DNA from 3 places in the Pseudomonas sp. AC355 genome. Region 1 is predicted to be linked to each of the others. Evidence: riboswitches for the same ligand, from Rfam matches in the RefSeq annotation. Region 1 holds a riboswitch; each other region holds the start of a gene.

Region 1 (4,155 bases):
ACGGCCAGGGCGACATCGTGCCAGTTGACGCCGCTGAGGTTGCCGAGCAGCCAGAACATGATGCCCCGGGCCTGCTCGGCGCTGGCCGACTTGGTGATCAGGAACGAGGTCAGTGCATTGAACAACTGGGAGCCGGCGATGCCAGCGAGAATGATCTGCCCGGTGCCATTCAGCGCGCCGCCGCCCGCTGCCCGCGCCAGCAATGCGACCAGGCTGAAGGCGGCGATTGCGCCAATGAAGGCGCCCATCGAAAGCGACAGCATGCCCGCGCCGAGCCCCAGCAGCGCCACCGAAACCGCTCCGGTGGAAGCACCGGCGGAAATCCCCAACAAATAAGGATCGGCCAGTGGATTGCGCAGCAGCGCCTGCAGCACCACCCCACACACCGACAGCCCGGCGCCGCAACAGGCGGCGACCAGGGCGCGGGTCAGGCGGTAGTTCCAGACGATGCCCTCGTCGATCGGGTCGAGCACGAAGCCTGCCCCGAACAACTTGTTGGCCAGCACCTGGAAGACCACCGACAGCGGAATACGGGTCTCCCCCAGCGCCACACCGACGACCACCGCTACGGCCAGCAACAGCAGGCAGATGATGGTGAGCAGGAACAGGCGGGAGCCGCGAGCAATCATTTCTGCAGATCGAACCCGTCAACGGCCTTCGCCAGGGTTTCGATGCCGGTGACCATGCGCAGCGAAGCCTGCATGCCGTCAGCATCGAGAATCACGATGCGGCCGTTCTTCACGGCATCCATGTGCTTGGCGACCGGATCATTACGCAGGAATTCGAGTTTCTTCTCCACGTCGTCAGCCGGGAAACGGCGGCGATCCATGCGCGCGAGTACCAGCACGGTCGGGTTGGCCTTGGCCAGGGTTTCCCAGCCGACCGTCGGCCACTCTTCGCTGGACTCGACCACGTTGCGCAGGCCCAGCGACTTCATCATGGTGTCGGCGACGCCTTTCTGGCCGGCCATGTAGGGATCGAGATCCAGATCGGCGCTGGAGAACCAGAACGCAGCGGAGATTTGCTTGGCCTGACGCTGCCCGGCGTTGGCGACCGCTTTGCCGAGCCTGTCCTGCAGACTGGCGACCAGCTTGTCGCCCTCAGCCTGCACGTCGAAGATTTGCGCCAGTTGCTGCACGCTCTTGTACAGGCTGTCGATCTGGAAAGGCTGCAGGCGGGTACCGTCGGCACCGACCAGATTGTCCTTGCCCTCGCAGTCGGACGGCATGATGTAGGTGGGAATCTTCAGCTCGTGAAACTGCTCACGGGTGCCGACCACGCCCTGCTTGCCAACCATCCACTCGAACTGCACGGCCACCAGACCGGGGCGCTTGTTGATCACCGACTCGAAGCTCGGGTCATTGTCGGCCAGCCGCTCGACCTTGGCGTTCTGCGTCTCGAACTCGGGCAGCACGTTGCTGAACCACAGCGAGGTACCCACCAGGCGGTCGCCAAGCCCGAGGGAATAGAGAATTTCTGTGCCGGCTTGGCCGATGGTCACGGCGCTCTTGGGCGCAGCGGCGAAGCTCAGTTCATGGCCGCAGTTCTCGAGGGTCAGGGGATACTGAGTCGGGGCGGCGGCCAGCGCCATCGAAGACAGGCCAAGGGTGGCGGCCAGAACGGCAAAACGAGACACGGTCATGCGGGTGATCTCCCAATCAACAGATACGCATAAATGGCAGTGCGCAGGCTGGAGAACACATCACGCCAAGCGGCCATGGCCGCACCTGTCCCTAAGGAAGGTGATTACGGATGCCCCTCCCGGACACCCCGCCGGCTGGTTCGATTGCAGCGCCCGAGCAGGGCTGCACTGCAGCTGCTCAGACCTATGCCGGCAGGTCTCCTGACTGGTACGTCGTGGCAACGCTGCGGCCTTCCCGGATTCGAACCCAGTGACACTAATGCAACGATGCTCAGTACCTACAGTTGCGGGGGCAGTTCCGTTTGGCCACCAGAGGTGGCGACGGATTCCCTATTAATTCCTCGCGGAAACCGGCGGGCGGCATCTTAAACGATTAGGTCGCTCCCCTGCAGCGCTTCGCTGGAGTTTCTGCGCATTCATCCCAACAAGCCGGAAGCCAGTGCAGCACTTGTACGGCTAATTTCGGCGGCCATTATTGTTACAACATAACAATTTAGCAAGTCCAGTTCAGCGCTCATTTCAGCTTCTGATCTGGAAGATCCGAGGGCCGATTGAGGCCTGCGGGAAAAATCCAGATTCGGGCTTGAAATGAGAACAAAAATCAATAAGACTGAATATTGTTACTTTATAACGTATTTATTGGAGCACTTATGAAACCTGGTATCCACCCTGAATATCGCCCCGTTCTATTCCACGACGTCTCGGCTGACGCCTACTGGCTGATCGGCTCCACGGTCAGCACCGACAAGACCCGCGAGCACAGCGACGGCAACGTCTACCCCTACGTCACGCTCGATATTTCCAGCGCCTCGCACCCGATCTACACCGGCCAGCAGCGCCAGACTGCAAGCGAAGGACGAGTGGCCGGCTTCAACAAGCGCTTCGCCGGTTTTGCAGGAGCCCGCTCATGAAAGTGCTCGCGTCGCTGCGCACCGCCAAATTGCGCCACCGCGATTGCCAGATCGTCAAACGTCGTGGCCGCATCTACGTGATCTGCAAGACCGAGCCACGCTTCAAGTGCGTGCAAGGCCGGCCCAAACCGCAGCGCAAGAACAAGGGGTAAGTGCCTGCATCAGCCTCTCGGCGCGATCGCAGCCGTCTCTCCAAGTCCGCGGCGCGACAACCATTCGCCCGCAAGCGGGCTCCTACAGTATCGAGGCGTCTGCAAAATGGATGTTCAGCGCCATTTCGGTGGGAGCGCCGCCCTCGGCGCGAATGCGATTGCGGTCATCCCGCGGCTGGCGCCGTGACGACCTGGCCATGCGACAAGCCCGGCCAACTTCAACCTGCCACCTCCCCCAGCTCACGCAAATAGCTCCAGGGATAGATGCCGCGGTCGTGGCCATCGTCGAATACCAGTTGCAGCCCATAGCCCTGAGGGTGGACTGCCGTGATGCGGACGCCATCCGGTGCCACGTCGATGCGCTGCGCCAGCCGGGCCGCCCGGCATTTCGAGCACGGGCACCCGGCGCGCAGGCGCCCGTGAGCAAGCACCTGTACCTGCCCTTGCCCCCACTCCACGGTCAATGTCGCTTGCGTGGCACTGTTATGTATTGCGACGGGTGCCTGGTTCATGGCTTTTGCAGGCGCAACTGGCCGATGGCGATACGCACCGCTTTGCGCACTTCCGGATCGGCATCGTGCTCAACAGCCAGCAATGCTGGCAGTGCCTGAGCGTCGCCCAGCTCGCCAAGCGCCAGTGCGGACTCCTTGCGCAGGTTGCTGATCGCGTGCCCGAGCAGTTCCACCAGCGCCTCACGCGCCGCAGCGAATCGCAGGCGGCCGAGCGAGCGCACGGCACGCAGTCGTACCTGCCAATAGCTGTCGCCAAGCGCCTCCAGTAGCGCAGGGCCGGCGCCGGCCTGGCCGACTTTGCCGAGGGTGGTGGCTGCCTCCTCACGCACCTGCCATTCGCGATCCTTGAGCGCCGTCTGCAAAGCCGGCAGCACGCTGTCGTCGCTGGCCAGACCCAGCGCACCGGTGGCGGCGCGGCGTACTTCGGTATCGGCATCGTCACTGGCCAGGCGCGCCAGTTGGGGCAGCGCATCGACCTGTTTCAACCAACCGAGGATGCCTACCGCCTCACGGCGCACGAAGGCATCGCTGTCCTGCAGCGCGGCGACGGCAGTGGGTACGCTGTCGATCAGCCGCAACTCGCGCAGGGCTCGCAAGGCACTGGCGCGGACGAACGGGTCGGCATGGACAGCCCAGGGCAGCACCACGCGACCGGCATCGGCGGTTTTCAATTCACTGAGGCTCTGAGCTGCGGCGCCGCGCACGCGGGCGTCGGCATCGGTCAGCGCAGCGCACAGGGCATTTACCACCTCGGGCTCCTCCCAGGCTTCCAGCAGGCGAGCCGCCTCGGCGCGGACATCGGCGGATGCATCCCGGGTCAGTGCATGCGTCAGCCAGGGCAAGGCTTCTGGCTCTTCCAGATCGGCCAGCTCGATCAGGGCGATGCGGCGCACGCCAGCGTCCTCATCTTGCAGGCGTGGCAGCAGGTCGAGAATGTC
Region 2 (4,155 bases), 2.6 Mb from region 1:
GGAGGTTCGCCTTGAGGGGGGACGCCTAGACGCTACAGGCAGATATGATCGTGGTTCGCAGTTTGGTCTGTTCGAGCCTTATGCAAGGTACCAATGGACGAAAAAGAATTTTGAATGGTACCGCGTGGGCGCTCAATGGCATCTTCGAGGTTTGGGTAAAACTACGGAGCCAGAGCCAGTATCGACGGACTTTTATAAGTTCCTTCAGAACTATTATCAGAGCTTGGTCAAAAGTGGAAAGCCATTGCCCTGGCGAAACTTTCGCGCTGGCCATCCCGGTATAAAAGTGCTGCCTGTCGATGATTTGCGATTGATGCCACCCTGTAATTGTGGTGTGTATTATTATAGCGGTCATCAACTCCCATTGGCATTTTCCTTAGATCGGCCGCTTAAGTTGCTCGGTGTCAATGTCGAAGCGTTTGGGCTCTCAGGAAAAAAATTCCTGCCGCGTCTTTACACACGGATGGAAAGGAGTTCCATATTGTCTGCCATGACTCGTCACTTCGCTTCGCAGGGTTTGCGCATGGAGCCGCTTAATGAAGATCATCATATCGTCAGGGGTGGGGCGGTGAAGCTGTTCGTAAGAGTTTATCGGACCGCTGACCCCAATACTCAGGCTATCGATATAGCCAGTCGCGGCGCATTTGATTGTATGGAATGTTATGATGAGTGAATCAAAATTTCTTTTTCAACAAGTGTTCTTTGTAGTGTTGTTACTTCTTCTGGCGGGATGTCGCTCGCATGAATATACGCCGACGGTACCTAGCGTAGAATTCGATAAAGGTAAAAGTCTGGGCAGCTTAGAAGTGCAATATGACTATGCCAAAGACGATGCTCCTACTTTGAGTAGTGCCTTTCGCCGTAATGTGATCGATTCGGATATTGGCGTTGCAGGGACATATATATTTTTGGTGGCCTATCCAACTCTGAAAGTTGATGAAGATTATTCTTCGCTAGATTTAAAAGGTGAGGCGCTGGGGGATGGGGGGTGGCGATTTCTTATTCCCTCTAAGTCGGGCTGGAACGGGCCTCAGGATCTGAACCTGCGTTTTGCCAATGGCGATCTATTTTTATTTCGTTTTCTTAAGGGGCAAAGTTGTTTGAGTGAGTACTCACTCGATACACCGGGCAGAGAGGCGCTTCACATTAAAGTGAGTTTCAAAGAACAAGGTTGTCTGCTGCCGTGTTCGCCTTCGCAAAATGACCCCAATAGATGTTCTCATTTCTGGCGCTGAGCGTTCAGGTTTCCGGTTCTCCGGTGATTGTTCTGTATGCAGCGAATTTTCGTACAGAACTTTAGGGGGCTTGTGGTCTATACAGGTGACTGTGCTCGGCGTCGTACAGCGCCGATGACGAATGCGCCTGGGATTATCTCGAACGGAATGCGTAAGGGCGTGCAGTGCTGCCTCCCAAACGTATGGGCATTACTCGCCAGCGTGGCAAGGTTACCCACAGTCAGAACCTGCCGAATCAGGTTATGGATGAGCAGATTGAGTAGATGGGTAGATGTCCTGGGGGTAATCGCGCCGACCCAGCACAGACCAGCTTCCACTCTTGGTAGGCAGCGGCGTATTGGTCGTGGTTGCGGGCAGCATGAGCGGCACTCGTGTTATGCGGTAGCGTCGCTCATCATGACAGCTGTCAGCGGTCAATCGCGATTGACCGGCCGCTAAGGCCTGCGTAGCCTTCTCGTTTTCGAGGTTCTCCACTCGTGTGGAGCTAAGAGGGAACACGGCAAGCCGTGGCTGCCCCCGCAACTGTAAGCAGCGAGCGCATCGCCAATCGCCACTGGGAAACCGGGAAGGCCGGCTACGCGCCATGACCTGTGAGCCAGGAGACCTGCCTCGATAACGCTTTCGACAACCGGGCGGGGTGATCCGGTGGTGCTTGTGCGACAGCCCCGGCTGGCGCCTGCCATCTCATTGCCCGCTCGCCGTTCATTCAGACGCAGGGCCAATCATGAAAACGCTCGCCAAACTTCCAGTCACCATCGTCACCGGCTTTCTCGGTGCCGGTAAGACCACCTTGCTGCGGCACATGCTGGAAAACGCCGAGGGCCGCCGTATCGCGGTGATCGTCAACGAGTTCGGCGAACTGGGTATCGACGGTGAGATCCTCAAGCAATGCTCCATCGGCTGCACCGAGGAAGAAGCCAACGGCCGTGTCTTCGAACTGGCTAATGGCTGCCTGTGCTGCACCGTGCAGGAAGAGTTCTTCCCGGTGATGCGCGAGCTGGTGGCGCGTCGCGGCGACCTCGACCACATCCTGATCGAAACCAGCGGTCTGGCCTTGCCCAAGCCGTTGGTCCAAGCCTTCAACTGGCCGGAAATTCGCAACGCCTGCACCGTCGATGCGGTGATCACCGTGGTCGACAGCCCGGCAGTGGCTGCCGGCACTTTCGCTGCCTTCCCCGATCAGGTCGACGCCCAGCGCAAGCTCGATCCCAACCTCGATCACGAGTCGCCCCTGCACGAGCTGTTCGCCGACCAACTGGCGAGCGCCGATCTGGTCATCCTCAACAAGGCCGATCTACTCGATGCCGACGCGCTGGCTGCGGTGCGCGCCGAAGTCGGCGAAGAGCTGCCGCCAGCGGTCAAGGTGGTCGAAGCCCATGGGGGTTCGCTGCCGCTCAATGTGCTGCTGGGCCTGAACAGCGAGACAGAGCTGCACATCGAGGGTCGCAAGACTCACCACGACAATGAAGACGAAGACCACGATCACGACGAGTTCGACTCGTTCCACGTGGAACTACCGGAAGCCGATGAAGCCCGCCTGCTGGCCGCGCTGAAGGACGTCGTGGGCAAACATGGCATCCTGCGCATCAAGGGTTTCGTCGCCGTGCCGAACAAACCCATGCGTCTGCTTCTGCAAGGGGTCGGTCTGCGTTTCGACAAGCATTTCGACCGCGCCTGGAAGGCCGATGAGGCGCGGGTTACCCGCCTGATCGTGATCGGCCAGGAGCTCGACCACACGGCCATCGCGGCTGAGCTGAAAGCGGCTCTGGTATAACCATGATCGCCCGCAAGCGGGCGGTGCCTTAGGCGAGAATATGCACCTCCTGCGCACCCAGCCCGGCCAGTCGCTGCCGGCCGACAGCATCGCCGACCTCGGCCAGACCCCCGCCGAGCTGGTGGTGCTGTGCACCGGTGATTCGCACCTGTCGCTGCTGGCCGAGGTCGCTCGCCATCTGCCCGAGGATTATCCCAGCTTGCGGCTGGCCAGCCCGGCGCAGTTGGGCAATAACGCCTCGGTGGATTTCTACGTCGAAAAGGTGCTGCAACACGCCAAGGTCATCGTGATTTCCGTACACGGCGGCGTCAGCTATTGGCGCTATGGCATCCAGCGGCTAGTGGAGCTGGCGGGGCAGGGCAAGACACTGATTCTGGTGCCGGGCTGTGATAACCCCGACCCCGAGCTCACTGCGCTGGGCAACGTGACCGCCGAAGATGCCGAGCGGCTCTGGCAGTACCTGCGCCAGGGCGGTGTGGATAACGCGCGGCAGTTCTTCAACTGCATCGCCGACCGCTATATGGGCCGTGACTATGGCTGGCAGCCTCCCCGAGCGCTGCCGCGGGTTGGCCTGTATCACCCACGCGTGGGCAATGCGTCGCTGCAGGATTGGCGTGCCAGCTGGCAGCCGGACGCACCCGTCGCCGCGCTGCTGTTCTACCGCACCCATGTGCAGGCAGCCAACACCGCTTTCGTCGACACCTTCTGCCAGCGGCTGCAGGCTCAGGGCCTCAATCCGTTGCCCATCGCCGTGGCCAGCCTCAAGGAGGCGGCCTGCCTGGCGCAGGTCGAGGATTGGCTGGACGAAGCCGGCGTGAGCGTGATCCTCAACACCACCGGTTTCGCCCAATCCAACCCGGAGTCTCCCCAGGCAAGGCCGTTCCGTCGCGACGTGCCGGTGCTGCAGGCGCTTTGTGCGCTGGACAGCGAAGAGCAGTGGCAAGGCAACGCTCAGGGTCTCGGCCCCCGCGACCTGGCCATGCATATCGCGCTGCCGGAGCTGGACGGCCGACTGATCACCCGGCCGATCAGTTTCAAGGGCCTGGCCTGGCGTAGCGAGCGCAGCCAGAGCGATGTGGTCTGCTACCGCGCGCACTTGCCGGGCATGGATTTCGTCGCCGAACTGGCGCGGCGTTGGTGCGAACT
Region 3 (4,155 bases), 580 kb from region 1:
CTCGGCGGTCAGCCGACGCTCGGCCTCGACCAACTGATAGATGTCTTCACGTAGCGCCGGCCGGGTGATGCGGATGAAGCGCCAAGGTTGCATCAACCCCACACTGGGTGCCTGATGCGCCGCCTCGAGTAGCTTCGCGAGCACTTCGGGCGCTACCTCACCACCACTGAAATGGCGCATATCGCGGCGTTCGGCGATAGCCCGATAGACCGCGGCGCGCTCCTCAGGACTGAAGGCGTGGTCGCTCATGGTCGAAACAATGCCGCTGCGGCCGCAGGATTGGATGGCATATAGAAGTGGATATAGGACGCGGTAAGCCGACCGAGACGGAACACTGCTTCGCTGACCGGTTTGTCATTGGGGCACTCGCCACGAGCCAGTGGCTCCAACTCGGACTCGAGCCGCGAATGGTGGTAGCTGTGACCCCGCAACAGCCCCTCAGGCAGCGTTACGGCCTGCAGCGCGAGGGCGACCAGGCGCTTCTGCATCTGTGCATGGCCAGGCACCAACCCTGCTAACTCCGCCCGTTCGCCTGCCACGTCGCTCAGCGAGTCGAGCAGGTAAAGCATGCCACCGCACTCGGCGAGGATAGGCTTGCCGGCTTGCTGATGAGCGGTGATGGCCTCGATCATCGAACGGTTCGCGGCCAGCGCCTGCAGATTCAGCTCGGGATAACCACCGGGCAGATAAAGGCTGTCCACCTCGGGCAGGCTTTCATCGGTCAGCGGGCTGAAGAACGTCAGGGTCGCGCCCATCCGCTCCAGCAGATCGAGGTTGGCCTGATAGGTGAACGCGAAGGATGCATCGCGGGCTACGCCGATGCGTACGCCCTCCAGCAGCGGCAACGGCGCTGCAATCGGCGGGGCGGCGAAGGTCACAGGTGGCGGCAGGGTTACCGTCGCGGTCTGAGCCAGCGCATCGGCAGCGGTATCCAGGCGCACATCGAGGTCGGCGAGCTCGGCTGCCTGCACCAGGCCCAGGTGGCGGCTCGGCAATTCAATGGCGGCGCTGCGCGGCAGCGAGCCGTACCAGCGGATCGAAGCCGGCAGGCTATCGCGGATCAGATCGTTGTGACGCCCGGGATTGACGCGGTTGCCAAGCACGCCGGAGAACGGCAGATCCGGCTGATAGCTAGCAAGACCGACGGCCAGTGCGCCGAAGGTCTGGGCCATGGCGGAGCCATCGATCACGCCCAACACTGGTACGCCAAATCGGCGCGCGAGGTCGGCGGCGGATGGCGAGCCGTCGAACAGGCCCATCACGCCTTCGATGAGAATCAGATCGGCCTCGCCAGCAGCCTCCCACAACAAGCGACGGCTCTCGTCCTCGCCGACCATCCACAAGTCCAGCTGATAGACCGGATTGCCACTGGCACGGGAGAGGATCATCGGGTCGAGAAAATCAGGCCCGCACTTGAACACCCGCACCCGCTTCCCCTGCCGGGTGTGCAGGCGTGCCAGGGCCGCAGTGACGGTGGTTTTACCCTGCCCCGAGGCTGGAGCCGCGATCAACAGTGCAGGACAGTGACGCGGCGTGCGCTCACCCGCATCGGATGCAGACGCTGTAACGATCAAAACTCCACGCCTTTTTGTGCTTTTACGCCAGACTTGAAGGCATGCTTGACGAGCGTCATCTCGGTGACGGTATCGGCTGCTTCAAGCAGCGCTGGCGGCGCGCCACGGCCGGTCGCGACAACGTGCTGAAGCTCGGGGCGCGATTCGATATCACGCAGCACCACGTCCACATCCAGATAACCGTGCTTGAGGGCGATGTTCAATTCATCCAGCACCACCAAGGCGATCTGCGGGTCGTTCAGCAGTTGCCGGGCGACCTCCCAGGCCTGCACGGCTTTCTCGATATCGCGCTGCCGATTCTGGGTATCCCAGGTGTAGCCCTCGCCCATCACGTGATAGCTGACCTCATCGGGAAAGCGGCGGAAGAAATGCTCTTCGCCGGTGGCCATGCCGCCCTTGATGAACTGCACCACGCCGACCTTGAGACCATGTCCCAGCGCCCGGGCAACCATGCCGAACGCGGAGCTACTCTTGCCCTTGCCATTGCCGCTGTGCACCAGCAACAGGCCATACTCGTCCTGAGCCTGGGCGATCTTCTCGTCCATCAGGGCTTTCTTGCGAGCCATACGGGCGTTGTGCCGCGCGTCGCGCTCTGCTGATTCTCGGCTTGGGGATGGGGTCGATTCGCTCATGGGATCTCCTCAGCGCAGGGCCAATCGGCGCACGCAGGTGAAGCGCTCGGGCAGGAAACCGGGTTCATGCCGGACGATAAAGGAATCACACAGGAGTAGGCAGGAGCTGACCGGATCGATCACGCACCGGCCGCGCCCACCGCGCAACTCTGGAAAAAGCGACAGGCCGGTCTCCGGGCTTGCGAGCGCCGCGTTCATCAGAATGCGGCCACCGACGCAGCCTTCCCGTATCGGCGATACAGTGGCTGAAAGCGTGGCTTGGCTCGTTTACCGTTGCGGGGGCAGCGTCGGCATTGCCTGCTTGCTGGAGCAGCGGCGCACCGACTTCCCAGTTTCACCCTCGGCCAAAACCGAGGACACCTGAAGCAAGCGGCGAAGGGTAAGGATTGGCCGCCTCAGCGTCAATCGAAGACTCAGGGATGACTAGCCAACTCGACCGGAAAAACCCGCTTCGCTTCGATATAGGTACGCTGCCAGTAGCTGTTGGCGAGGCTGTCCAAGCGCACGGTGCCGCCCGAGGACGGTGCATGCACGAAGCGTCCTTCGCCGACGTAGATGCCAGCATGGCTAACCTGGCGGCCGCCACTGGTGGCAAAGAACACCAGATCACCACTGCGCAGGGCATCACGCCCTACGGTCGGCGCGCGCATGCTGATCAGTTCGCGCGTCGACCGCGGCAACTGGATGCCCGCCGCATCACGGTAGACGTAACCGATCAAGCCGCTGCAATCGAAACCGCTGGCTGGGGTATTGCCGCCGTAGCGGTAAGGCGTGCCGACAAGGCCCAATGCACGAAACAGTACATCGTCAGCGCCCCCCTGATAATTACCAGGTACAGGTGCTACGACAACGGGTTGCGGAGCAGGTACGGGTGCACGACTGGAGCACGCACTGAGCAGTGCTGTGAGCAGCAAGAGGGCGATGCGAATGGTGGCAGTCATGGACGGACGATCCCGGAGCCTGAATGCGCCCTACTCTGCTCCGTTCACAACTGCAGTGCAAGCTTTAGCTTTATGCTGCAGCCGCTTGAAAACTATCAAGATGTTGCCCGATCTGTGCAGATCGGACATTTACCACCTCAATGCTGAGACGCCAGGTGCTCGGTCGGCGCCATCGCCAGGACACGCTTGGCTTCGATGAAGGTACGTTTCCAGTAGCGGTCATCCAGGCTATCGATCCTCACGCCACCGCTGCGGCTGCTGGAGGAATGGATGAACTGATCATCGCCCAGATAGATACCGGCATGGCTGACGCGGCCACGACCTGCCGTGCTGAAGAACACCAGATCACCGGGCTCCAGCGCCTTGCGCTCGACCAGCGGCGCGTCGATGTTGATCATGTCGCGCGTCGAGCGCGGCAGCTCCATGCCAAGCTCTTCACGGAACAGGTAACCAATAAAACCGCTGCAATCGAAACCGGTTTTCACCGAGCTGCCCCCGAACCGGTAGCGGGTACCGATCAGCGAGAGGCCTTTTTCGAGAACACTGTCTGCAAGCTGTGGCAGCTCGTACGGTGCGTGGCCGGCAAAATCAGCGGCTGCATCGTCTTCAACGACATCGATCCGATCCAGAACAGGCGCTGCGACTACCGGCCGGGCAGGCAAAGAAGCCTGGGCTGGGGCATCGTTATGGGATTGCGGAGCATGGTTAGCGCAGGCGGCGAGAACCATCGTCAGTGCGAGAGGCACGAGGGGTGCGAAGCTTTTGCGCATGGGCACGACCGTGGCATGAAAAATGAACAGCCGCGACTATGCCCTCTAACGGGGCCATATGCAAATTCTATGACGATTAATGTGACTCAGTAGTTCCGGAAAAACATCTAAGGCCCTTTCTTCCAGCCTGAAGTCAACCAGATCGCTAACCTCGCTTTGCGACAAATTGACCTCCACCGTCACCCCACCAGACTGGCGAGTGCGCAGCAGCGGCTCGACTATATAAGGGAAGCTTGCG

The links. A riboswitch is a leader RNA that binds a small molecule or an ion and turns the genes downstream of it on or off. The one in region 1 is predicted to bind cobalamin.
Region 2: it holds a riboswitch for cobalamin, as region 1 does, so the genes downstream of both, cobW (cobalamin biosynthesis protein CobW) here and ACZ0AI_RS06005 (ABC transporter substrate-binding protein) in region 1, are expected to answer to the same signal.
Region 3: it holds a riboswitch for cobalamin, as region 1 does, so the genes downstream of both, cobO (cob(I)yrinic acid a,c-diamide adenosyltransferase) here and ACZ0AI_RS06005 (ABC transporter substrate-binding protein) in region 1, are expected to answer to the same signal.

Annotation. Positions count from the first base shown of each region.
Region 1 covers NZ_OZ409843.1:1,261,169-1,265,323, forward strand. Annotated here, with positions in the region: gene ACZ0AI_RS06000 (FecCD family ABC transporter permease) at 1-629, opposite strand, end outside; gene ACZ0AI_RS06005 (ABC transporter substrate-binding protein) at 626-1,642, opposite strand; cobalamin riboswitch at 1,817-2,012, opposite strand; gene ACZ0AI_RS06010 (type B 50S ribosomal protein L31) at 2,293-2,553, shown strand; gene ykgO (type B 50S ribosomal protein L36) at 2,550-2,705, shown strand; gene ACZ0AI_RS06020 (DUF971 domain-containing protein) at 2,924-3,217, opposite strand; gene ACZ0AI_RS06025 (HEAT repeat domain-containing protein) at 3,214-4,155, opposite strand, start outside.
Region 2 covers NZ_OZ409843.1:3,820,538-3,824,692, forward strand. Annotated here, with positions in the region: gene ACZ0AI_RS17920 (hypothetical protein) at 1-673, shown strand, start outside; gene ACZ0AI_RS17925 (hypothetical protein) at 666-1,235, shown strand; cobalamin riboswitch at 1,682-1,861, shown strand; gene cobW (cobalamin biosynthesis protein CobW) at 1,960-3,009, shown strand; gene cobN (cobaltochelatase subunit CobN) at 3,050-4,155, shown strand, end outside.
Region 3 covers NZ_OZ409843.1:682,109-686,263, reverse strand. Annotated here, with positions in the region: gene bluB (5,6-dimethylbenzimidazole synthase) at 1-249, opposite strand, end outside; gene ACZ0AI_RS03270 (cobyrinate a,c-diamide synthase) at 246-1,571, opposite strand; gene cobO (cob(I)yrinic acid a,c-diamide adenosyltransferase) at 1,571-2,206, opposite strand; cobalamin riboswitch at 2,354-2,585, opposite strand; gene ACZ0AI_RS03260 (C40 family peptidase) at 2,620-3,147, opposite strand; gene ACZ0AI_RS03255 (C40 family peptidase) at 3,285-3,917, opposite strand; gene ACZ0AI_RS03250 (NAD-dependent deacylase) at 3,963-4,155, opposite strand, start outside.